DNA from 3 places in the Anaeromassilibacillus sp. Marseille-P3371 genome. Region 2 is predicted to be linked to each of the others. Evidence: predicted binding sites of a transcription regulator. Region 2 holds the regulator's gene; each other region holds the start of a gene.
The links. Region 2 encodes HrcA, which represses chaperone genes, less so after heat shock. Its sites were predicted from a motif close to TGTTAGCACTCNNNNNNNNNGAGTGCTAACA; they were not measured.
Positions count from the first base shown of each region.

Region 1: the regulator HrcA is predicted to act here: its motif matches at 3,911-3,941, upstream of htpG (molecular chaperone HtpG).
Region 3: the regulator HrcA is predicted to act here: its motif matches at 3,109-3,139, upstream of B9Y59_RS04580 (co-chaperone GroES).

Region 1 is NZ_LT835157.1:2,358,912-2,366,779, forward strand. It holds gene B9Y59_RS09860 (transglutaminase TgpA family protein) at 1-1,342, shown strand, start outside; gene htpG (molecular chaperone HtpG) at 1,998-3,887, opposite strand; gene B9Y59_RS09870 (ABC transporter ATP-binding protein) at 4,224-6,134, opposite strand; gene B9Y59_RS09875 (ABC transporter ATP-binding protein) at 6,131-7,868, opposite strand, start outside.
Region 2 is NZ_LT835157.1:506,730-514,597, reverse strand. It holds gene B9Y59_RS01495 (GGGtGRT protein) at 462-1,469, opposite strand; gene B9Y59_RS01490 (iron-sulfur cluster assembly scaffold protein) at 1,559-2,251, opposite strand; gene hrcA (heat-inducible transcriptional repressor HrcA) at 3,036-4,067, shown strand; gene grpE (nucleotide exchange factor GrpE) at 4,119-4,715, shown strand; gene dnaK (molecular chaperone DnaK) at 4,796-6,640, shown strand; gene dnaJ (molecular chaperone DnaJ) at 6,893-7,868, shown strand, end outside.
Region 3 is NZ_LT835157.1:1,303,432-1,311,299, reverse strand. It holds gene B9Y59_RS04595 (SPFH domain-containing protein) at 1-274, opposite strand, end outside; gene B9Y59_RS04590 (NfeD family protein) at 309-761, opposite strand; gene groL (chaperonin GroEL) at 1,057-2,685, opposite strand; gene B9Y59_RS04580 (co-chaperone GroES) at 2,730-3,014, opposite strand; gene B9Y59_RS04575 (THUMP domain-containing class I SAM-dependent RNA methyltransferase) at 3,405-4,541, opposite strand; gene ftsH (ATP-dependent zinc metalloprotease FtsH) at 4,774-6,594, opposite strand; gene B9Y59_RS04565 (MarR family winged helix-turn-helix transcriptional regulator) at 6,591-7,058, opposite strand; gene B9Y59_RS04560 (AraC family transcriptional regulator) at 7,217-7,868, shown strand, end outside.

The DNA.
Region 1 (7,868 bases), 1.9 Mb from region 2:
CGGTGTCAGTTGGGAACCTCTTCCCGACTCTTCCTACGCCGAGCTGGAGGACGCCCTTTACTTTAACCCACAGAACATGGCAGGACAGTTTCTCTCCTTTTATGCCCTTCCAGAAGAGCAATCGCTTTTGGTGGAAATTGAAATACAAAATGTTGCTGCCAATCGGAACTGTATCTACGCGCCTTATGGCCTGGCTTCCCGTCCAGAGGAATTGCCCGGTACCGCATTTGTCCATGACGCTTACATTCGCGCGACTTCTCCATTTGGCATGGCAAATTATACGCTACAGACATGGGATTTGACCCGCTTTTCTCGGACTGCAGACCTTGAATTGGTCTCCGAACCGTTCTATTCTGCGGAACAGGCGTATCGTTCCTTTGCCAATACCCATTATACGCAGTTGCCACAAAACCTTCTGGAAAAGTTACAATGGTACTGCATACAGATGGGGATTCCCTCCGTAGAAATCGCTGGACAGGAGGCCGTCGTTCGCGCGATCACAGATTTGGTCCTATCCAGCGGTGAATACACCCTATCCCCCGGAACAACACCGGAGGGGCGCGATTTTGTGGATTATTTTCTCTTTGAAAACCATAAAGGATACTGTGTTCATTTTGCCAGCACAGCTGTCGCACTTTTGCGTTCACAGGGGATTCCCGCGCGCTATGCCGAGGGATATGCTGTTACCGCAGGGGACTATGGGGAGGATGGCTGGGCGGATATTCCGGATCGGCACGCCCACGCTTGGGCGGAGGTCTATACCCCGGGGCTGGGTTGGCAGCCTTTGGAGGTCACCCCAGGTGTCCAGCTTTCCTCTGGTGAGTTAAACGAATCAGACGATGTTCTTCCAGAAGAGTCCTCCAGTCTACCAGAAAGCGAACCGGAAAGCAGCAGTGAGCCGTCTTCCAGTGAAATTACAACTTCCTCCTCTCCGGTGGAGACATCTTCCAGTGCATCTTCTACTGCCGAATCTGCCTCATTTGATTTTGGCCCACTTTCCCCCATTCTTTTGGTATTTTTGTCGGCTGGCGGTGGAATTTTCCTGGTTGCCCTGCGGCGGGTTATTCTTTTGAAACGGCGTGAAAAACGGTTTCATCTGGTCAATACCAATCAAGCGGCCCTTGCAATTTACGCTTATCTGACAGACCTCACTGCCTTTGGTGCTTCTATCAACCCGCGTTCGGAAGAACTGGCGCTAAAGGCCAAGTTTAGCCCACATATTCTCACACAGGATGAGGTTGAAGAATTGCGGTCCGATGCCCATAAAATGGCGCGTGCACTCTATCCCACTTTACCCGTGTTCCGTAAGCTGGTCTTTAAATACGGAAAATGTCTGCTTTAAGCAGAAGGTTTCCTTCCACCTTCGTTGCGGAGAATCCGTAAACAATATGGAATGTTTTCGGGTTGTATTGGCGATTCCCGTTCCCATACTCGAAGTCAAGAGGGTGTCCCAAAACTACGAATTTTACGATTTATAGGAAAGGGGCATCCTCTTTCTGTTTGAAAAATATCTGAGTTTCTAAAAAAAGAGGGGACTCTCCCGTCATTTCATAACGTTTGGAACCCTCTCCAAGTAGGCTTGTAAGGGGACCCTATTACCGGCGAGCGTCTTCAAACGCATAGAACACTCCCCCTTGTATCACTTGCCCACGGCCTGTAAACGAGCAAGCACCCTACTAACAACAAACTTCTATCCATTGAAAGATTGTTGTTAATAGCTTGCTTTGTCTAATACTTGAAGCGAAAGCTTTTTTACGTGGCATCTCTACCAGCAGAACCAGCGGTTTTCCTAACCAATCCCCTTTCCTTTTCACAATAAGCCTGAACCTTATTGTACTGGGTTTGGGATCTTTTGCATAATTTCTTTTTTCTCCGCATATCGGGGAATTTTGTTTCGTCTTTCTTAAATACCTAAATGAAGGAATAAAAAGGCTCTGTAATCGGCTGAGTGGCCGGACTACAGAGCCTTTTTATATTCGGGGGACTATACAGAAATCTTATACCATCAAATTGCAGACTCGATTGGAAAATGCTACTGGATCGTCAATGGATACGCCTTCAATCAGAAGCGCCTGATCGTACAGCAGCTTTGCATATTCCTTCAACTGATCCTGATTCTCCGTATACAGCTTACAGAGTTTTTCAAAGATCGGATGGTTCGCGTTGATCTCCAAAACCCGCTGCGCCTGGACCTTCTGGTCGTTCGGCATTGCATTGAGCACTTTTTCCATCTCAATAGAGATCGCTCCCTCAGAGGACAGGCAAACTGGGTGGGATTTGAGCTTTTGAGAAAGAATTACCTCTTTTACCTTTCCGTCCAAAGCATCCTTCATGAACGCGAGCAAATCTTTATTCTCTTCCACTTTCTTTGCAGCTTCCTGCTTTTCTTCCTCAGTCTCCAAGTCCAAATTGTCAGCGGAAACGGAACGGAATTCCTTCTCCTCGTACTTCATCATCATGCGCAGAGCAAATTCATCCACATTATCCGTAAGATATAGGATCTCATACCCCTTATCTTTCAGTGCCTCTGTCTGCGGAAGGAGATCAATTTTGTCCACTGTCTCGCCGCAGGCATAGTAGATATACTTTTGCTCTTCCTTCATGCGGCCCACATACTCTTTGAGCGTCACCAATTTCTTCTCACTGGAAGAGTGGAACAGCAACAGATCCTGTAGGATCTCCTTATGCATACCGTAGTCGGCGTACACGCCATATTTTAGCTGTAAACCAAAATTTTTATAGAAAGATTCGTATTTCTCACGCTCGTTGAGCAACATACTTTCCAACTCGGACTTGATCTTCTTTTCCAATCTAGAGGCAATGACCTTCAACTGGCGGTCGTGTTGCAACATTTCTCTGGAAATATTTAGCGACAAATCCTGCGAATCGACAAGGCCTTTCACAAAACTGAAATAATCCGGCAGAAGATCCGGGCATTTCTCCATAATCAATACCCCGTTCGAGTAGAGTTGGAGTCCCTTTTCGTAATCGCGGGTATAAAAATCGAACGGTGCGCGTGCCGGAATAAACAATAGGGCGTTGTACGTAGCCACCCCTTCTGTGCTGCTGTGAATAACCTTCAGCGGTTTTTCATAGTCATTGAATTTGTCCTGATAAAACCGATTGTACTCTTCCTCGGTAATCTCATTTTTATTCTTACGCCAGAGCGGAACCATGCTGTTTAGGGTTTCATTCTCCGTATAGGTTTCAAATTCGGGATTTTTCTCATCGCAACCCTCTTTCATGCGGCTTTTTTCCACATCCATTCGGATGGGATAGCGAATGTAATCCGAATACTTCTTGACAAGATTCTTTATGGTATAGGTATCCAAGAATTCGTCGTAATTGTTTTCTTCTGTATTTGGCTTGATGTTCAGAAGAATCTCCGTACCGTAACTTTCCTTTTCACAGGGCTCGATGGTGTACCCTTCGGCTCCTTTGCTGGACCACTTCCATGCTTCATCGCTTCCAAACGCGCGGCTCGTCACGGTCACACAGTCGCTGACCATAAACGCTGAATAAAAACCGACCCCAAACTGGCCGATAATCTCGATATCCTCTTTTGGCTCGTTGTCCTTTTTAAAGCTGAGCGAACCGCTTTTGGCGATGGTACCCAGATTGTTTTCCAGTTCGTCTTTCGTCATACCGCAACCATTATCCGAAATAGTCAATGTGCGCGCTTCCTTATTCGGTTGGATGCAAATAGAGAAGTCCTCCCGCGAGAGCCCGGTATCTCCGTCAGACAGCGTTTTATAGTAGAGCTTGTCGATGGCGTCGCTTGCGTTGGAAATCAACTCGCGCAGAAAGATCTCACGGTGCGTATAGATCGAATGAATCATCAAATCCAAAAGGCGTTTTGATTCCGCCTGAAACTGTTTCATTGCCATTTTTATCAACCTCTTGCATTTTAATTTAGCACTCTTATTAATCAAGTGCTAATTGTATTGTAGTACAACTTTTGAAAAAATGCAATGAACAAATTATGAACAAAACATCCGGACGGATTGCCTCTCTTGACGATCACAATCGCAGAAGGCCCATAGAGGTTCAGCAGCCCTCCTCTGGTAGCCTATAGACGCCGGACCTTTCTACCGCTTGAACCTCCGGATCTTGTACAATATTTTTGGGGACATCCATTCTTCCTATGAAGCCATCCGAAATAATTAAAGAAAACAAAGACGGCAAAAGCGAGGAATTCAGCCACGCTTTTGCCGTCTATTCTTTTATGCCAGATTGCCCGTATAGAGCTGATAGTAACGCCCCTTCTGGGCAATCAACTCGTCGTGTGTACCGCGTTCAATGATTCGGCCTTGTTCCAGAACCATGATACAATCCGCATTCTTAACTGTGGACAAGCGATGCGCAATCACAAACGTTGTACGGCCATACATCAATCCATCCATACCTTGCTGAACCAATGCTTCTGTACGGGTGTCAATGGAGCTGGTCGCTTCGTCCAAAATCAAGACTGGCGGGTCTGCCACAGCAGCACGAGCAATCGCCAGCAGCTGTCTCTGACCCTGGCTCAAATTCGATCCATCGCCAGTCAACATGGTATGATAACCGTCCGGCAAACGGCGGATAAAGCCGTCTGCATTTGCCAAGCGTGCTGCTGCAATGCATTCCTCATCGGTTGCCTCTAAACGGCCATATCGGATATTCTCCATAACCGTCCCGGTGAAAAGATGCGTATCCTGCAAAACAATGCCCAAACTGCGGCGCAGATCATCCTTCTTGATCTTGTTGATGTTGATTCCGTCATAACGAATCTTTCCGTCTTGAATATCGTAAAACCGGTTGATCAGATTTGTAATGGTTGTCTTTCCGGCTCCTGTACTGCCGACAAAGGCCACTTTCTGTCCCGGCGTAGCATACAGCTTGATATTGTGCAGCACAATTTTATCCGGTGTATAGCCAAAGTCTACATCGTTAAACACCACGTCACCCGTCAAGCGGGTATAAGTCACCGAACCATCGCTGTGCGGATGTTTCCATGCCCAACGGCAAGTGCGCTCTTCGCATTCTACAAGGGAACCGTCGGCCTGTTCCTTGACATTCACCAGGGTAACATAGCCCTCGTCCGTTTCCGGTTCTTCATCCAACAGCGTAAAGACGCGCTCCGCGCCTGCAAGCGCCATGACAACGCTGTTGAGCTGTTGGCTGATCTGCGAGATCGGCTGCGTAAAGCTCTTATTGAGCGTCAGGAAGGATACCAGGGTCCCCAGCGTCAGTCCAACATACCCATTGATTGCCAAGGTCGCCCCGACGACTGCACAGAGCACATAACTCAGATTGCCAATTTGCACATTGGCGGGCATCAGGATATTGGCAAATGTATTTGCCTGCTTGGCGCTTTCCCGCAGGTTTTCATTTAATTCCCGAAATTTTTCCAGGGTTTCATCCTCATGGCAAAAGACCTTGACCACCTTCTGGCCATCCATCATCTCTTCAATGTAGCCATTCACAATACCGAGGTTCTTTTGTTGTTCTGCAAAGTATTTGCCCGATTTCCCAGCGATTTTGCGCGTCACCAGCAGCGAGACACAGATCATCGCCAATGTAAGCAGGGTGAGTGGAATGTCCAAAATCACCATGCTGCAAAAGATGCTCAGTACTGTAACGCCACAGGAACAAATCTGCGGCAAGCTCTGGCTGATAAACTGACGCAGGGTATCTGTATCATTGGTATAGATGCTCATGATGTCGCCATGCACGTGGGTATCAAAATAACGGATGGGCAGCCGCTCCATGCGGGAAAACAATTCCACACGCAGATTTCGCAGCGTTCCCTGCGAGACATTGACCATCACGCGGGTGAATAAGAAGGAACAGAGAATACCAAATGCATAGACCCCTACGATCTGCAACAGAGCAGCCGCAAGCGGGCCAAAATCCGGGTCCGGTGAACCAATCATCGGTGTGATATAGTCGTCGATCAGCGTCTGAAGAAACAATGTCCCGCGTACCTGGGCTAATGCAGCACCGATGATACACACCAAAACCAGAATACAATGCGGTAAATAATTTTTAAAAATAAAGGCCAATAGACGTTTCAAAACCCCTTTGGCATTTTTGGGGCCTTTCCCTTTGACACCGGGCACATTTCGTCTTCCTACTTGTCTGGTTTCACTCATGCCAACTCGCCTCCCTTCTGATCGAAGTCGCCGCCACCTTTTGTCTGATTCTCATAGACCTCCTGATAGATCTTATTGGTCTTCAGCAGATTTTCATGGGTGTCCAGTCCATCGATTCGCCCGTCGTCCAGCACCAAAATGCGATCTGCATCCTGTACACTGGAGATCCTCTGAGCGATAATAAATTTTGTCGTGTTGGGAATCTCCTCGCGGAACGCCCGGCGGATTTTGGCATCCGTGGCGGTATCCACTGCGCTGGTAGAATCATCCAAAATTAAAATCTTCGGCTTCTTTAACAATGCGCGCGCAATGCAAAGGCGCTGTTTCTGTCCACCAGAGACGTTCGTTCCGCCCTGTTCGATATAAGTATGATACCCCTTCGGCATCTGCTGGATAAACTCATCTGCACAAGCCAACTGACAGGCGCGTTTGCATGCCTCTTCCGTTGCATTTTTATCGCCCCAACGCAAGTTCTCCAAAATCGTCCCGCTAAACAACACGTTCTTTTGCAGAACCACCGCTACCTCATTGCGCAATGTTTCCAAGTCATAGTCACGTACATCGCGGCCACCCACACGTACTGTACCCTCGGATACATCGTACAGGCGGCTGATTAAATTGACAAGGCTCGACTTTGCGCTGCCGGTCCCGCCAATCACGCCGATGGTCTCCCCGGGGCGAACATGTAGATCGATGTCTTGTAAGACTGGTTTTCCACTGCCATGCCGGTAAGAAAAACTCACATGGTCAAAATCGACGCTGCCGTCTGCAATTTCGGTGCAAGCCTCTGTTGGGCTCTGGATGTCAGGATTTTCGTTGATAACTTCTGCAATGCGGTGCATACTTGCAACACTCATTGTAATCATAACGAACACCATGGAGAGCATCATCAAACTCATCAAGATATTCATAACGTAGCTGAACAGACTCGTCAGTTCACCAGTGGTCAAGCTGCCGACCGTAATCATCTGCGCACCAAACCAGCTGAGGGACAGAATGCACCCATACATCGCCAGCATCATAGCGGGATTGTTAAAAGCAAGCATACCTTCAGCCTTTACAAACAAGCGATAAAGATTCTGAGCTGCCTTTTGAAACTTTTCGGTCTCAAATTTCTCCCGTACAAAGGATTTGACCACCCGAATGGCGGAAACATTTTCTTGAACGCTCGCGTTTAGATCGTCGTATTTGCGGAACACCTGATCGAATAAGCTCATGGTTCTCCACATAATCAGACCCAAGCAGATCGCCAAAAAGATAATCGCCACAACAAAAACCATACTGATCCGATTATTGATCGAAAACGCCATAAAAAGCGCACAAATCATCATCACCGGCGCACGCACACACATGCGCAAGACCATCTGATAAGCATTCTGCACATTGGTGACATCCGTGGTCAAACGGGTCACCAACCCAGCGGTAGAATATTTGTCGATGTTGGAAAAAGAAAAGCGCTGGATGTTGGCAAACATCGCATCGCGCAAATTACAGGAAAAACCTGTTGCCGCATTGGCTGCAAATTTTCCAGCCAGAATGCCAAAAAGCAGGCACAGTGCGGCTGCAACCAGCATCATGGCCCCCACACGATAAACGGTGGACATCTCTCCTGTGTTAATGCCGTCGTCGATAATCGACGCCATCATGAGAGGAATGGTCAATTCCATGACCGACTCCAGCATCGTAAAAAGTGGGGCTAAAAAGGAATCCCGCTTATACTGCCGGATCTGAGAA
Region 2 (7,868 bases):
CCCTGTTAAAAATATTGATTTCGATATATTGAGATGTTTGTTCCTGAAACAATTTGCCAAATCAACATGGCATTCTTCCAAAAACGCCTACATTATAATATTGTATTCCTCTGTTTATTTCGAAGTGGGGCCGTAACCAAATGGCGCTCGATTACGCCTCCGCCAGCCTGCACAGAAGGATTCCTTCCCGGTGCCGCTTTATAAGCATAAAGAGTTCACTGAAATATCTTTTGTTTCTAACCGAAACATAAAACCGAATGGGATCTTATAAAAGAGAAAAAGCCCCCGGCAAACGGGACGCTAAAAGGCGGTATGAACCGCCTTCCCGGACGCTTTGCGGCCGGAGCCAGCACGCCGCAGCGTGCTGGCAAGCGTCCCGCCCATCTGCGGGAGCTTTGAACATTTTTTATATTACTCTCTCAATCAGGCTTGCCGGACTATCTGGCAACCCGATTGTCCAATTATTTGCAGGCCTCATATACGGCAACTGCACATGCCACAGTCGCACCAACCATCGGGTTGTTGCCCATTCCGATCAAGCCCATCATCTCGACGTGCGCCGGAACAGAAGAAGAACCTGCGAACTGTGCATCGCCATGCATACGGCCCATAGAGTCGGTCAAGCCATAGGAAGCCGGGCCAGCCGCCATATTGTCCGGATGCAGGGTACGGCCTGTGCCGCCGCCGGAAGCAACGGAGAAATACGGACGGTTATTCTCGATTGCCCATTTCTTATAAGTACCAGCAACCAAATGCTGGAAGCGGGTCGGGTTGGTGGAGTTACCGGTGATGGAGACGTCCACACCCTCCTTCTTCATAATCGCAACACCTTCGAGGACGTCATTTGCGCCGTAGCACTTGACTGCCGCACGCTCGCCCTCGGAGAATGCCTTTTCCTCCACAACGGTCAACTCGTCGTTGAAGAAGTCGTAATCGGTCTTCACATAGGTGAAACCATTGATTCTGGAAATGATGTATGCAGCATCCTTGCCCAAGCCATTCAGGATAATGCGGAGCGGCTCTTTACGGGCACGGTTTGCCGTCTTGGCAATGCCGATTGCACCTTCTGCCGCAGCAAAAGACTCGTGACCCGCGAGGAATGCAAAGCACTTGGTTTCGTCGCGGAGCAACCGTGCGCCCAAGTTGCCGTGGCCCAGACCAACCTTACGGTTCTCTGCAACAGAACCCGGGATGCAGAATGCCTGCAAGCCAATGCCGATTGACTCTGCAGCATCTGCGGCGGAAGCGCAACCCTTCTTCAGAGCAACTGCGCAACCCAATGTATACGCCCAGCTGGCGTTCTCAAACGCAATGGGCTGTACACCCTTGACAATTTTATCCACATCGATTCCTTTGCTCAGGCAAAGGTCGCGCGCATCTTCGAGGCTGGCAAGGCCATACTCGGCAAGGCACTTTTCGATTTTGGGCATTCTTCTTTCTTTACCTTCAAACTTGACATCGTTAGCCATGTAAGTTGTCCTCCTTTATTCTGCTTTCTTCAGCGATCCCCCAGTTGGGATACGCCTGATTTGGAAAGTTCGGTATGTTCCCTGCCGAATTATTCTTCACGCGGATCGATGTACTTCGCCGCGCCGTCAAAGCGGCCATATTGGCCGATATTCTGCTCATAAGCAGTCTTCGGGTCCACACCGTGGCGGATATCTTCCATCATCTTGCCAAGTTTGACAAACTGATAGCCGATGACCTCATTGTTTTCGTCCAGAGCGGTCTTGAGAACATAGCCTTCGGCCATCTCCATGTAGCGGACGCCCTTTGCACCCGTGCTGAACATAGTGCCAACCTGGGAACGCAGGCCCTTGCCCAAGTCTTCCAGGCTTGCGCCGATCGGCAAACCATCCTCGGAGAACGCGGTCTGGCTGCGGCCATAGGCCAGCTGCTTAAAGATCTCGCGCATTGCGACGTTGATTGCATCGCAAACGAGGTCGGTATTCAAGCACTCCAACAGAGTCTTACCCGGGAGAATTTCTGCTGCCATAGCGGCAGAATGGGTCATGCCGGAGCAGCCCAGGGTTTCCACCAAAGCCTCCTGCACAATGCCATCTTTTACATTCAGGGTCAATTTGCAAGCGCCCTGCTGCGGTGCACACCAGCCCACACCATGGGACAGGCCGGAGATGTCTTTGATCTCGTAGGCTTTTACCCACTTGCCCTCCTCCGGGATGGGTGCGGGACCGTGATGGGGACCTTTGGCTACAGGACACATGTTTTCCACTTCATGGGAATAATTCATATCGGTACTCCTTTCGGTTTCAAGTTTCCTTGGTTTAACCACCATACATGTTGATTATAGGCCATTTTCCGAATTTTAGCAAGAGTTTGTCCAGGCAAAATTATAGGAAATCCCTCTCGATTTTCCTTGCTTTTCGGGAAACTCTGGAAAGTGGACAGCCTGCTTTTTATACAGTGTCTTTCGATCAAAAACAATTGTACCGTTCTGGTAAGCACAGGCCATAGGTAAAGACCTCTCAATGTAGGAAATTCTCCTTTCCAATCAGCTGTAACAGAGTTCTTGCCAAAACAAGTTCATTGAGAGGGGCTGATTCTCTCACTGGCCGCCATTGGATCCGTGAGAGAATCAGCTGAATCAAACTTATTTCAAACGAACACAATACCAATAAAATATACCATCTCAAATATCCACTGGAAATCCACCGTCAGAAACGATTCGACCTGTTTGTTCATGTACCCCAGGATAAAGCAGAATCCAAGCAATCGCTCTATCGATGGAACCGCTCAAAGGGTTCTGCCAGGTCAAGAGGGGTTCCTTCTATATTGTGTAGGGAAAACCGTACCAAAAGGCTGCTCGGAAGACGCCCAAAATTGCAAAGAGCATATCTTGCCTTCCTCTTTTCCGATTTTTGCGCAAATTGTTTGGTTTTCTCTTGGCAGATTCATAATTAATTTACATTTATCTTATTGACAATCGGGCAAAGTAATGATAAATTAATAACTAGAGTTAGCACTCGATCTAAAAGAGTGCTAAAACTAAAACCTAAATAAAAGAGGTGGGAAGGTTGGAACTCAGCGAACGGAAGAAAAAAATCCTGGCAGCAGTCGTCGAATTGTATGTTTCTACCGGCGAGCCAGTCGGTTCAAAGGCGCTTTGTGACAACCTAGACTTTGCGGTCTCTTCTGCCACTGTTCGCAATGAAATGAGCGATTTGGCCGAAATGGGACTTTTGGACCAACCGCACACCTCGGCGGGCAGAGTGCCCACACAGATGGGGTATCGAGTTTATATCGACACCCTGATGAAAAGAAAGCCCGTCACCCGCGAGGAGAAGCGTTTCCTGGACAGCCAGCTGCTCTCCAGCGCCTATGACCCGGAAAAGTTGCTGGACGGCGTCTCCAGAGTTCTGGCAGCCGCTACGCGGTTTGCCGCAGTGTCAACTACGCCGAGCGGGCGTGGCGCCAATATCCGCGCGATTCAGTTCGTACAGACGAGTCGCCGGACAGCGATGGTTATTTTGATGACCTCTGCTGGGACCATGAAAACGTGCGTATTCCATTGCGATTTTGATCTGTCCCAAGAAATCTTACGGGTGTTTTTCCGGGTGTTTAATGAGCGGTTGGCTGGAATGCCCGTTTCAGAGGTAACGCCCGCCTTTATTCAAAATATGGCGGCCTCGATGGGAGAAATGGCGATCCTGATGTCCTCTGCGTTCATGGCTGTTCTCGATGTCGCTCGGGATTCCATGCAGGCGGAAATCTGTATGGAGGGACAGACGAATCTCCTTTTTTATCCAGAACTTTCCCTTACGGCGCGCCGGATGATGGATTTTTTGGCACGGGCAGATGAATTGAACCGTCTGTTGGAACAGCGGAGCAAGAGTGTGAAGGTACTGATCGGCGATGAGACCGGCCGGCCGGAATTGAAAGATTCCAGTGTGGTGATCTCCCGCTATACCGTTGGAGGCAAAGATGCTGGTGCGCTGGCGATCATCGGTCCCATGCGCATGAATTATGCCAAGGTGATCTCCCACATGGAGTATCTATCCGATGCAGTGGGAAAAATGCTTACCGAATTGATGGATTATAATGCTTAATCATGATAGAGCGCAAAAGGCGCAATTTAAAACGAAGGAGGGTCCGGGCAGTTGAATACGGAGGAAAAGAATCCGCAGACAGAGGCCGGAACTGAACCGCAGGCGAGCGCGGAACCGGAGGCTTCCGAACAAGCGGAAAAGGCAGACAAAAAGGACAAAGGAGGCTTTGGCGGCAAAAAGGCCAAAGCAGAGAAAGAAGCGATGCAGAAAAAGCTTGAAGAAGCAGAGGAGGCCCTGAAAAAGCAAAAAGATCAATTTTTGCGCACCGCAGCGGAATATGACAATTTCCGCAAGCGGACCGAGCGTGAAAAAGCGGCGATTTATTCCGACGCGACAGCCGCAGCGGTGCTGGAATTTCTGCCGGTGGCAGACAATCTGGAGCGCGCGCTCGAGCAACAGGAGTGCAGTGTCGAAGATCTGCGCAAGGGCGTTGAAATGGTCCAGACACAGCTGAAAAGGGCACTGGAAAAGCTAGGCGTGGCCGAGATGGGCGTCGCAGGGGAGGCGTTCAACCCGGAGTTACACAATGCTGTATCGCACATCGATGACGAGAGCGCAGCGGAAAATGTGGTCGCACAGGTTTATCAGAAGGGATATAAGATCGGCGACAAAGTCGTCCGGCATGCAACGGTCGTGGTTGCAAACTGAGCGGTTCGCCATCCCGCAATCCCCTTTCCAAATATAAATTACTGACGAAAACAACCGAATCAAAACTGGAGGTATAGATTATGAGTAAGACAATTGGTATTGACCTTGGTACAACAAATTCCTGCGTAGCCGTAATTGAGGGCGGCGAGCCGGTCGTAATTGCCAACGCAGAAGGGGCGCGTACAACGCCGTCCGTAGTGGCATTCTCCAAAACTGGCGAGCGCATGGTGGGTCAGGTGGCAAAGCGCCAAGCGATCACGAATCCAGACCGCACCATTTCTTCCATCAAGAGAGAGATGGGTTCCAACTATAAAGTGGCTATCGACGACAAGAGCTACACCCCGCAGGAAATTTCTGCAATGATTTTGCAAAAGCTGAAGGCAGATGCAGAGGCCTATCTGGGCGAAACGGTCACCTCTGCGGTTATCACTGTTCCGGCATACTTCACCGACGCACAGCGTCAGGCTACAAAAGATGCCGGCAAGATTGCCGGTCTTGATGTAAAGCGCATTATCAATGAACCGACCGCAGCTGCTCTGTCCTATGGCATCGACAAGGGCGAAGAGCAGAAGATCATGGTGTATGACCTCGGCGGCGGTACATTCGACGTTTCCATCATCGAGATGGGCGACGGTGTTCAGGAGGTTCTTGCAACTGCTGGCAACAACCGCTTGGGCGGCGACGATTTTGATAAGCGCATCATCGATTGGATGGTCAGCTCCTTTAAACAGGAGAGCGGAATTGATCTCTCCGGCGACAAGATGGCGATGCAGAGACTGAAGGAAGCGGCAGAAAAGGCAAAGATCGAACTGTCCGGCATGACTTCGAGCCAAATCAACCTGCCGTTTATCACCGCCGATGCCACCGGTCCAAAGCATCTCGATATGACGTTGACCCGCGCAAAGTTCAATGAACTGACCGCTGACCTCGTAGAAAAGACCATTGGCCCGGTTCGTCAGGCTATGCAGGATGCCGGTTTGCAGTTCAGCCAGATCAGCAAGGTTCTGCTCGTCGGCGGTTCTTCCAGAATCCCGGCTGTTCAGGAAGAGGTTAAGAAGCTGACTGGCAAGGAGCCGTTCAAGGGCATCAACCCGGATGAATGCGTTGCCATTGGCGCTGCATTGCAGGCAGGCGTGCTCGGCGGCGAAGTCGAAGGCTTGTTGTTGCTGGATGTCACGCCCCTGTCCCTCGGCGTTGAGACCATGGGCGGCGTCATGACGAAGGTAATCGAGCGCAATACCACCATCCCGACTAAGAAGAGCCAGATCTTCTCCACGGCTGCGGATGGCCAGACACAGGTCGAAGTCAACGTACTGCAGGGTGAACGTGAATTCGCGCGCGATAACAAGCAGTTGGGGCTGTTCAAGTTGGACGGCATTGCACCCGCACCGCGCGGCATCCCCCAGATCGAGGTCACGTTCGACATCGATGCAAACGGCATCGTCAACGTTTCTGCAAAGGACCTTGCAACCGGCAAAGAGCAGCACATCACGATTTCTTCCAGTTCCAATATGAGCAAGGACGACATCGATAAGGCTGTCAAGGATGCGGAAAAGTATGCCGCAGAGGATAAAAAGCGCCGCGAAGAGGTCGATACAAAGAACGAGGCGGAGAATCTCTGCTACTCGGTCGAAAAACTGATAAAGGACAGCGGCGATAAGATGGACGCCTCTGACAAGAGCGACCTGGAAGCAAAGTCCAATGCGCTGAAGCAGGCGGTTTCCGGCAATGATGTCGCGGATATCAAGAGCCGTACAGAAGAACTGCAAAAAGCTTTGTATGCCGTTTCCGAAAAGCTGTATAAGGCAGCTGCACCGCAAGGCGGCCAGCCGGCAGATAATGCGGGGGCCCCGGCGCAGGATACAAACGGCAATCCGGTCTATGACGCAGAGTACAAGGACGTCGATGACAACAACAATAAATAAACTTTCGGGCGTACTGCATGGCAGTATTCGTTCCTGATAAACGATGGTAAGGCTGTTGTGGGTGTGGATGATACCCACAACAGCTTTCACCCGTAAAATGGCGAAGTGGATTTTCTCTAAAAGTGATTTACAACAGGCGGAAAACCTGATAGGATAGAGAACGCGGCTGTGCCGCATAAAAATGAGAGTTCGCGTGGGCAAAGATTTCCAGACAGAGCTGAGGCGGCTTGCGCATTTGTAGGAGTGATAGGTGTGGCCGATAAAAGGGATTTTTATGAAGTGATGGGTGTGCCAAAGAACGCCACCGAAGACGAAATAAAAAAAGCCTACCGCAAATTGGCAAAAAAATATCACCCGGATCTCAATCCGGGGGACAAAGAGGCGGAGGCAAAATTTAAAGAAGTCAATGAGGCGTATGAGGTACTCTCGGACAAAGATAAAAGGGCCCGGTACGACCAGTTCGGCCATGCCGGGGTGGACCCCAACTTCGGTGGCGGTGCAGCCGGCAGCCCGTTCACCGGCGACATCGACTTGGGGGATATTTTCAACAGCTTTTTTGGCGGCTTTGGCGGCGGCGCGCGCCGCGCCAATCCAAATGCGCCGCGCCGCGGCAGCGATACGGAAGGAGTCGTCAACATCAGCTTCGAGGAAGCTGCAAAGGGTTGTAAAAAAACCATTTCCTTCAACAAAATCGAGTCGTGTCCGGACTGCGGCGGCACAGGCGCCGCGAAGGGAACTAGTCCAGCATCCTGCCCCCAGTGCGGCGGTACGGGACAGGTACGCATCAACCAGCGTACGCCGTTTGGCGTGGTACAGACCGCGCGGACCTGTGACCGCTGCGGCGGTACTGGCCGCGTGATCGAATCTCCCTGCCACACTTGCAACGGCAGCGGACGCGTGCGCAAACAAAAGACGATCGAGATCAACATTCCCGCCGGTGTTGACAATGACCAGATGCTCAATGTTTCCGGACAAGGCAATGCAGGTGCAAACGGCGGCCCTAGCGGCGATTTACATGTCTATGTAAATGTGCGGCCGCATCCGATCTTTGAGCGCCGCGGGGACGATGTATGGTGTGAAATGCCGATCACATTTACGCAAGCGGCACTCGGTGCTGAGGTAACCGTACCGACCATTGACGGACGTGTAAGCTACCAAGTGCGTGAGGGCACACAACCCGGGGATGTGTTTAAACTCAAAGGAAAGGGAATCCCCCATATCAACGGCA
Region 3 (7,868 bases), 800 kb from region 2:
TGATCTGGAAATAGACCACTGTATCGATCTGCATGGTAACGTTATCCTTTGTGATAACCGGCTGGGGTGGAAAATCGATCACCTGTTCCTTTAAGGAGACCTTCTTTGCAATTTTATCCAAAAATGGAATTTTGACATGAAGCCCGGTTTCCCACGTTACATGATAAGCGCCCAACCGTTCCATAACGTATGCGTGGGCCTGTGGAACAATTTTGATGTTGGCGATAACAATTACGACCAACAACAAGACAAGGATAATAATGACATATGGCATAAACAATTCTCCTTTATTCTTCTCAACTCAGTTGTTATTCGGCCTCAGGACGCCGGTGTTCCGGCTCTACAATCAGTTTAACCCCTTCAATCGCTTTGATTACGACGTTTTCTCCTTCGAGAAGTATGGAGCCGTCCAAAGAGCGCGCTGTCCAGACACTGCCGAGCACAGTCACCTGACCTACACCTTCTGTGTTGTCAATTTGCGCGGTTACGATACCAGTTTTCCCTATGTATCGACCCGCATTGGTGTCCACCTTTTGAAAGTGCATCACCTTTTTGACCATGGGGCGGCTTATCACGAGCGCCAAAGCTGTCACGCCGGCAAAAATAGCTGTTTGAATCCAAAATGGCGCTCCACACAGATCGGCGATCAACGCCCCAATGCCGCCGGCTACCATCCAAATAGAAACCAATTGAACGGTACAAGCTTCTACAACGACAGCGATGACGATGACCACCAGCCAGAAAATAGAACTCATTCCCATTGTCGCACCTCCTTTCTGGTGATGTGCCTATCTTATCATACCCCGTCGAATTCCTCAAACCGCGGAAAAAGACAGAGAAGGCGGATTTCGGCGTCTTTAGAAAAGCTACTCATTTCTCCTAAGCAGGACGTTCTGAGGGGAATCCAGGCTTCCGCAATCGCGAAAAAAGGCGCTTTTCATAGATTGCTTACAAATTTGTAATTATTATTCGGTAAAAACTGGAAAAAACGCAAAAAAGAACTTGGATTCCGATTTTTGGAATCCAAGTCCTTTGAAACATCCACGGTATTTACAATTAATACATTCCACCCATGCCCGGATCTGCCGGTGCTGCCGGCGGAACCGGCTCTTTCTTGTCTGCCACCAGGCTCTCGGTGGTGAGGACGGTCTGTGCAACAGAAGCTGCGTTCTGCAAGGCAGAACGGGTAACCTTGGTCGGATCGACAATACCAAAGGAAATCATGTCGCCATATTCGCCGCTCAGAGCATTGTAGCCATAGCCAACCTTTGCTTCCTTCTTGAGGTTCTCCACAATCACGGAACCCTCTACGCCCGCATTTGCTGCAATTTGGCGGACCGGCTCTTCCAATGCCTTCAAAACAATCTGCACGCCGGTCTTTGCATCACCCTCTGCGCTCTCCAACAGTTTCGTCACCGCCGGGATGGTGTCAATCAATGCAACACCGCCGCCCGCTACGATGCCCTCTTCGACAGCTGCTTTTGTTGCTGCCAGAGCATCTTCGATGCGGAGTTTCTTTTCCTTCATTTCGATCTCGGTTGCAGCGCCAACGCGAATGACTGCTACGCCACCGGCCAGCTTTGCCAGGCGCTCCTGCAACTTCTCACGGTCGAAGTCGGACGTGGTGGTCTCAATCTGGCTGCGGATCTGATGCACTCTCGCCTTGATGTCGTCCGGATTGCCCGCGCCATCGACAATGATCGTGTTCTCCTTGTCAACCTTTACCTGGCGTGCACGGCCCAGCTGGCTCATGGTGGTATCCTTCAATTCCAAACCCAGCTCGGAAGAAATCACCTGGCCGCCGGTCAATACGGCAATATCCTGCAACATCTCCTTGCGGCGATCACCAAAGCCCGGGGCCTTGACAGCAACACAATTGAAGGTGCCGCGCAGCTTATTCAGGATCAGCGTAGTGAGCGCCTCGCCCTCAACGTCCTCTGCGACGATCAGCAACTTCTTACCACCCTGTACAATCTGTTCGAGCAGCGGCAGAACTTCCTGAATATTGGAGATCTTTTTATCGGTAATCAGGATGTAAGCATCATCCAGAACCGCTTCCATCTTGTCGGTATCCGTTGCCATATAGGGGCTGATGTAACCACGATCGAACATCATGCCTTCTACAACATCGCAGTCGGTGACCGCTGTCTTGCTCTCTTCAACGGTGATTACACCGTCGGAGGTAACCTTCTCCATTGCATCTGCAATCAGCTTACCGACTTCTTCATTCGAAGCGGAAACCGTTGCAACACGGGCAATATCGTCAGAGCAGGTGACCTTATTCGAATGCTCACGCAGAGCGCCTACAGCAGCGTCCACTGCATCCTGTACGCCTTTGCGCAGAACCATCGGGTTCGCACCAGCCGCGACATTTTTCATTCCCTCACGGATCAACGCCTGTGCCAGCAAGGTTGCCGTCGTTGTGCCGTCACCAGCAACGTCGTTTGTCTTAGTCGCAACTTCCTTCACCAGCTGTGCGCCCATGTTCTCGAACGGGTCGTCGAGTTCGATTTCTTTTGCGATGGTCACGCCATCGTTTGTGATGAGCGGAGCACCAAACTTCTTATCCAACACAACGTTGCGGCCCTTCGGTCCCAATGTAATCTTAACCGTATCTGCGAGCTGGTTGATACCGCTCAGCAGAGCTTTTCTTGCTTCTTCGCCATAGATGATCTGCTTTGCCATAATCCATTCCTCCAAATATGATGATATGAATGTTCGAATATAACTTATTCAACCACTGCAAGGATGTCGCTCTGGCGAACGATGGTGTATTCCTCGCCGTCCATCTTGACCGCTGTGCCAGCGTACTGACTGGTAATTACGCGATCTCCCACCTTGACATTCATGACAACTTCCTTGCCATCTACCATACCGCCGGGGCCCACTGCGATGACATCCGCGACCTGCGGCTTTTCCTTTGCAGAACCTGCCAGGATAATCCCGCTCTTTGTGGTCTCTTCTGCTTCTTCCATCTTAATCAGAACTCTGTCTGCCAACGGTTTGATTGTCATTTAAATTTCCTCCTTCAGAAATATATCATACAAAATCAATGCGTACCCTTTCAAACTGCTCGGTATTCTGATCGCGCCGCTTGAAACGATATGATCTTAGCACTCCTTATCTTTGAGTGCTAAGACTATTTTAGCCACTTGCTGCTGAAAAATCAAGGGGTTTTTCCCGAAAAAATGCAATTTCATAAATTATTTACAATTCGTCCAGAAATATGCAAAAAAGGGCCGGATTTCCAGGAGAGCTTGATGAACTGCACATGCAATTCCGGCCATTATGTCTTGGCACTGGCGAATAAGTTGCTTTGTACCAATCCGCGCTCCCTTTTGGTCCGGTCCTTTTTGTCTCTTTACACGGTATACCCCGTCTTTTCACCATAGCGAACGAATTCCCTATTTGCTAAATCCCATTTTATAGTACTGATAAAACTGGCATTTAATCATACCGTTGTATAATTTTCTGCGCCGGTCTGCCTTTCTACCATAACATTCTTCAAAGGTCTCATCGGGGCTTATGATATTGTAACTCCACTTTTTCTTTGGGGTAAATACCTTCCCCATTATCCGATAGAATTCTTCTGCCGCCCGGATGTCCAACAAGCGTTCCCCGTAGGGTGGATTACAGATCACATCGCCGCGTTCTCCCAAAGGCTGGAAAGAGGCCACATCCCGCTTTTCCGCATGAACGCAAGAAATCACACCTGCCTTTCGTGCATTCTCTAAGGTTAGATGAACCGCAGCCCCATCAATATCATACCCATATGCGCTAAAATCCGCATCCCGGCGCACCAAGTCCTGCGCGCGTGCACGCTCCTGTTTCCAAACCGCAGATGGAATATTCCTCCAACGCTCCGCTGTGAATGTACGTTGCAAACCCGGAGCAATATTTTTTGCATAGAGCGCGGCTTCTATCAGAATTGTCCCTGAACCGCAGAATGGATCGATGACGATACCGTCACGACGCACGCGGGCAAGGTACGCCATCGCCGCCGCCAACGTTTCCTTGATCGGCGCTTCCGTGGCGTTCGCCCGGTATCCGCGTTTGTGAAGTCCCGCTCCCGAAGTATCCAGCATCACACTGACATGGTCCTTCATAATCAAAAACTGAATCTGATGTAATGCGCCGGTCTCTTCAAACCAATTTAAATGGTACTTTCCCTTTAGTCTCTCCACCACCGCCTTTTTGACAATGGATTGACAATCCGGAACGCTGGCCAACTTTGAATTGAGCGAGCGGCCCTTGACTGGAAACGCATCATCCTTTTCGAGCCATTGTTCCCATGGCAATGCTTTGACCCCTTGAAAGAGTTCTTCAAAGCTGCGCGCTTCAAAATTTCCCAGCTCGACCAAAACACGTTCCCCATATCGCGAGCCAAGATTTGTGCGTACAAGTGTCGCTGCATCACCGGTAAAAAAGACACGGCCATTTTGCGGCTCCACATTTTGTACCTCCATTGCACGCAATTCGTCCCCTACCAAGCCCTCAACGCCGAGTAGACATGGGATCACCATTTTCCACTGTTCTGCCATAGATACGCTCCTATTTCCCGGGAAGTACCCGTTTTTTTGACTACTTACATTTTTACTCTACAAGAATAGACCTCGCCTGTTTGGCAATGATCACACCTTTTTCCGCCACAAAAACCATTCCACATATCAGCCGAGTTTGATTATAACACAGGCCCCTGATAAAAGCAAAATGGAATCAACACGACTGACGGCCGAACAATCCCCAAAGGAATCGCTCGGCCGTCCTGTTCGGTTATTTTTTTAGGATCTCCATAAATTCGTCGCCCGTAATCGTTTCCTTTTCCAATAGATAATGTGCCAATGCATGGAGCTTCTCTGTGTGTTCTTTCAAAATAGCAATCGCTTTTTCATGGGCAGAGCGAATCAACTCTAAGACCTCCTGGTCGATCTTTGCGGCAGTTTCTGGCGAACAGGTCAAAGAGGCGTCCCCCCCTAAATATTGATTGCTTACGGTTTCAAGTGCCATCATATCAAAAGTCTTGCTCATACCAAGCCGGGTCACCATGGAACGAGCAAGCTTTGTGGCCTGCTCAATATCATTGGACGCCCCGGAGGTATAGGAACCAAAGATCAACTCCTCCGCCGCGCGGCCTCCCGTCAACGTAGCAATCTTATTAAACGCCTCTTCACGGGACATCAGAACCCTTTCTCCCTCTTCCACCTGCATGGTGTAGCCCAGGGCTCCCGAAGTTCGAGGGATGATTGTGATCTTATGCACAGGGGCTGAATCGCTTTGCATGGCGGCGACCAACGCATGTCCAATTTCATGGTAAGCGACAATCTCTTTTTCTCTCGGGGAAATCACTGCACCTTTACGTTGATAACCGGCAATCACAACCTCTACACTCTCTTCCAGATCCGCTTGTGTCACACTGAAATGGCCGCAACGTACTGCACGCAGGGCCGCCTCATTGATGATATTGGCTAACTCTGCACCAGAAGCTCCCGCTGTTGCACGGGCAATTGCATTGTAGTCGATGTCCGGCGCTACCTTGATCTTTTTGGAATGGACTTTTAGAATTGCTTCTCGTCCAGCCAAATCGGGCAGTTCCACTGGAATCCGGCGGTCAAAACGCCCCGGACGCAGGAGTGCACTATCCAGAGAGTCGGGCCGGTTGGTGGCTGCCAAGATCACAACGCCTTTCTTTCCATCGAAACCGTCCATCTCTGTCAACAACTGATTTAAGGTTTGTTCTCGTTCATCATTTCCACCTATGCCACCGCTCTCGCGTTTCTTTCCAATGGTATCGATTTCATCGATGAACACAATACAGGGCGCTTTTTCCTGGGCCTGTTTAAATAAGTCTCTCACTTTTGCTGCACCCATTCCGACAAACATCTCCACAAACTCTGAGCCGGAAATCGAAAAAAACGGCACATTTGCCTCTCCTGCCACCGCCTGTGCCAAAAGGGTTTTACCGGTTCCGGGAGGGCCCACTAGCAAAGCGCCCTTTGGCAAAGCTGCGCCAATATCGGCATACTTAGAGGGATTGTGTAGAAAATCTACGATTTCGGAAAGCGCTTCCTTTGCTTCATCCTGTCCAGCCACATCGGCAAAGGTTTTGCCGGTCTTGGCCTCTACATATATTTTTGCATTGCTCTTTCCGAAAGTCATGGCATTCGGACCGCCCAGTTTCTTCTGCATGTATCGCGTAAGAAGCTGTCCCAAAATAACAAACATGAGGATCGGGAATACCCAGGAAAGGATAAAGGTCAGCAGTGGAGATTCCTCCTTTGGAATCTCTTTGCCATATTGCACGCCAGCTTCCTGCAACCGTTTGCTTAAGGTGTCTCCATCCTCCATCTTTCCTGTGACAAAAACAGCTTCTTTGCCTTTTTCATCCTGGCCGATAAAGGCAATCTTGTCTTCCTGGTCCTCCACTTGCGTGATTTTTCCATCATCCAACTGGGACAGAAATGCATCATAAGTGACCTCTGTGACACGTGTCCCAAAGAGGCTCGGAAAAACCAATGCATTCAAGAGGAGAAGCACCACCACTACAATCACATAATAGTATACAAGTGGCTTCTTAGGTGATTTTTGTTCCTTCATTCTACATTTCCTTTCTGATGACTCGCCAACATCTCATGCAGCAATGCGTTGATTTCCTGCAAATCAGAAGCGATCACTTCCATTCGCTCTTTTCCAAGCCTCTGTAGGCAGGAAGCATATCGTTCTTCTGCTAGCCGGTCAATTTCCAGAGCCGCGTCCTGTCCTTTTTCAGATAGGGCAACCTTTACCACGCGTTCGTCCTTTATATCACGAAATCGGATGAGGAATCCTTCCTGTTCCAAACGCTTACACATAGAGGACATATTCCCGCTGGTCACTCCCAGCGCACGTCCAAGGCTGCCGATTGTTTGCGACTCCGGCTCGGCCCAGAGTTCCAGCAAAATACGAAGTTGCATATGTGTTAACCCATAATGGGCGCTGATCGGGCGAAACAATTCGTCCATACCATCGGAAATCTGTCGCGTCAGATCCCATACCATATTTTTAAACGCAATGATCTCCATGCTGCACCTCCGTTGGCAATAATTTGTTCAAATAGTTTTCATTTATATATAATATATTCTATATAGTATATTCACTATAGACTTTTGCAGCACAAAATATGTTACCAGTTTTTGAACTTTTCTTGACGCTTTTGAAAAAGCGGGAAATGGAGATCGACATGAAATTTCATAATGACTGGGAGCGAATCTGCGAATTCTGCAAATTACTTTATGAAGTATCGCAAATCCCCATTCTTATTCTCGACGAGTGCGGTTCCTCGCGCTTCTTCTGTCCTTCTTTACCGGAATTTCAAGGAATTGGCCTTTCCCAATCCATCGCAGAAAATTTGATTGCCCATGCCAAGCAGTGCCCCGTCCTACAAACGTATCATTCCATTTTATCGTATGCTTGTATTTCTTTTTTCCGGGACAACCGCCCTTATTATCTCATTTTAGGGCCAGCGCTTTTGGGAGAAATCTCCCAGAGTAAGATCAGCAGTGTTGCCCCACTGTATACCTGTCAGGACACACACCGGCTCTACAATGCGGCAAAGCAACTGCCCATTCACAATACCGTACAGTTTATTCGGTACACGCAGATGTTGCATCTAACGATACTCGGAGAGGGAATCGGCCTCTCCGATTTTTTCATTGCTCAACAAGAACAACTTCCGCAAGAAGCCATCGACCGCGCGCTGGAATCCAGCTATTTTTCCCAGAAAGAGCTGACGAATATGCCGGTCTCTTTTGAACATGAGCAGATGTTTACAGAATGTGTTAAGACTGGGAATACCGCCGAATTGAAGCGATTGTTGGACTCTTACATTTCGG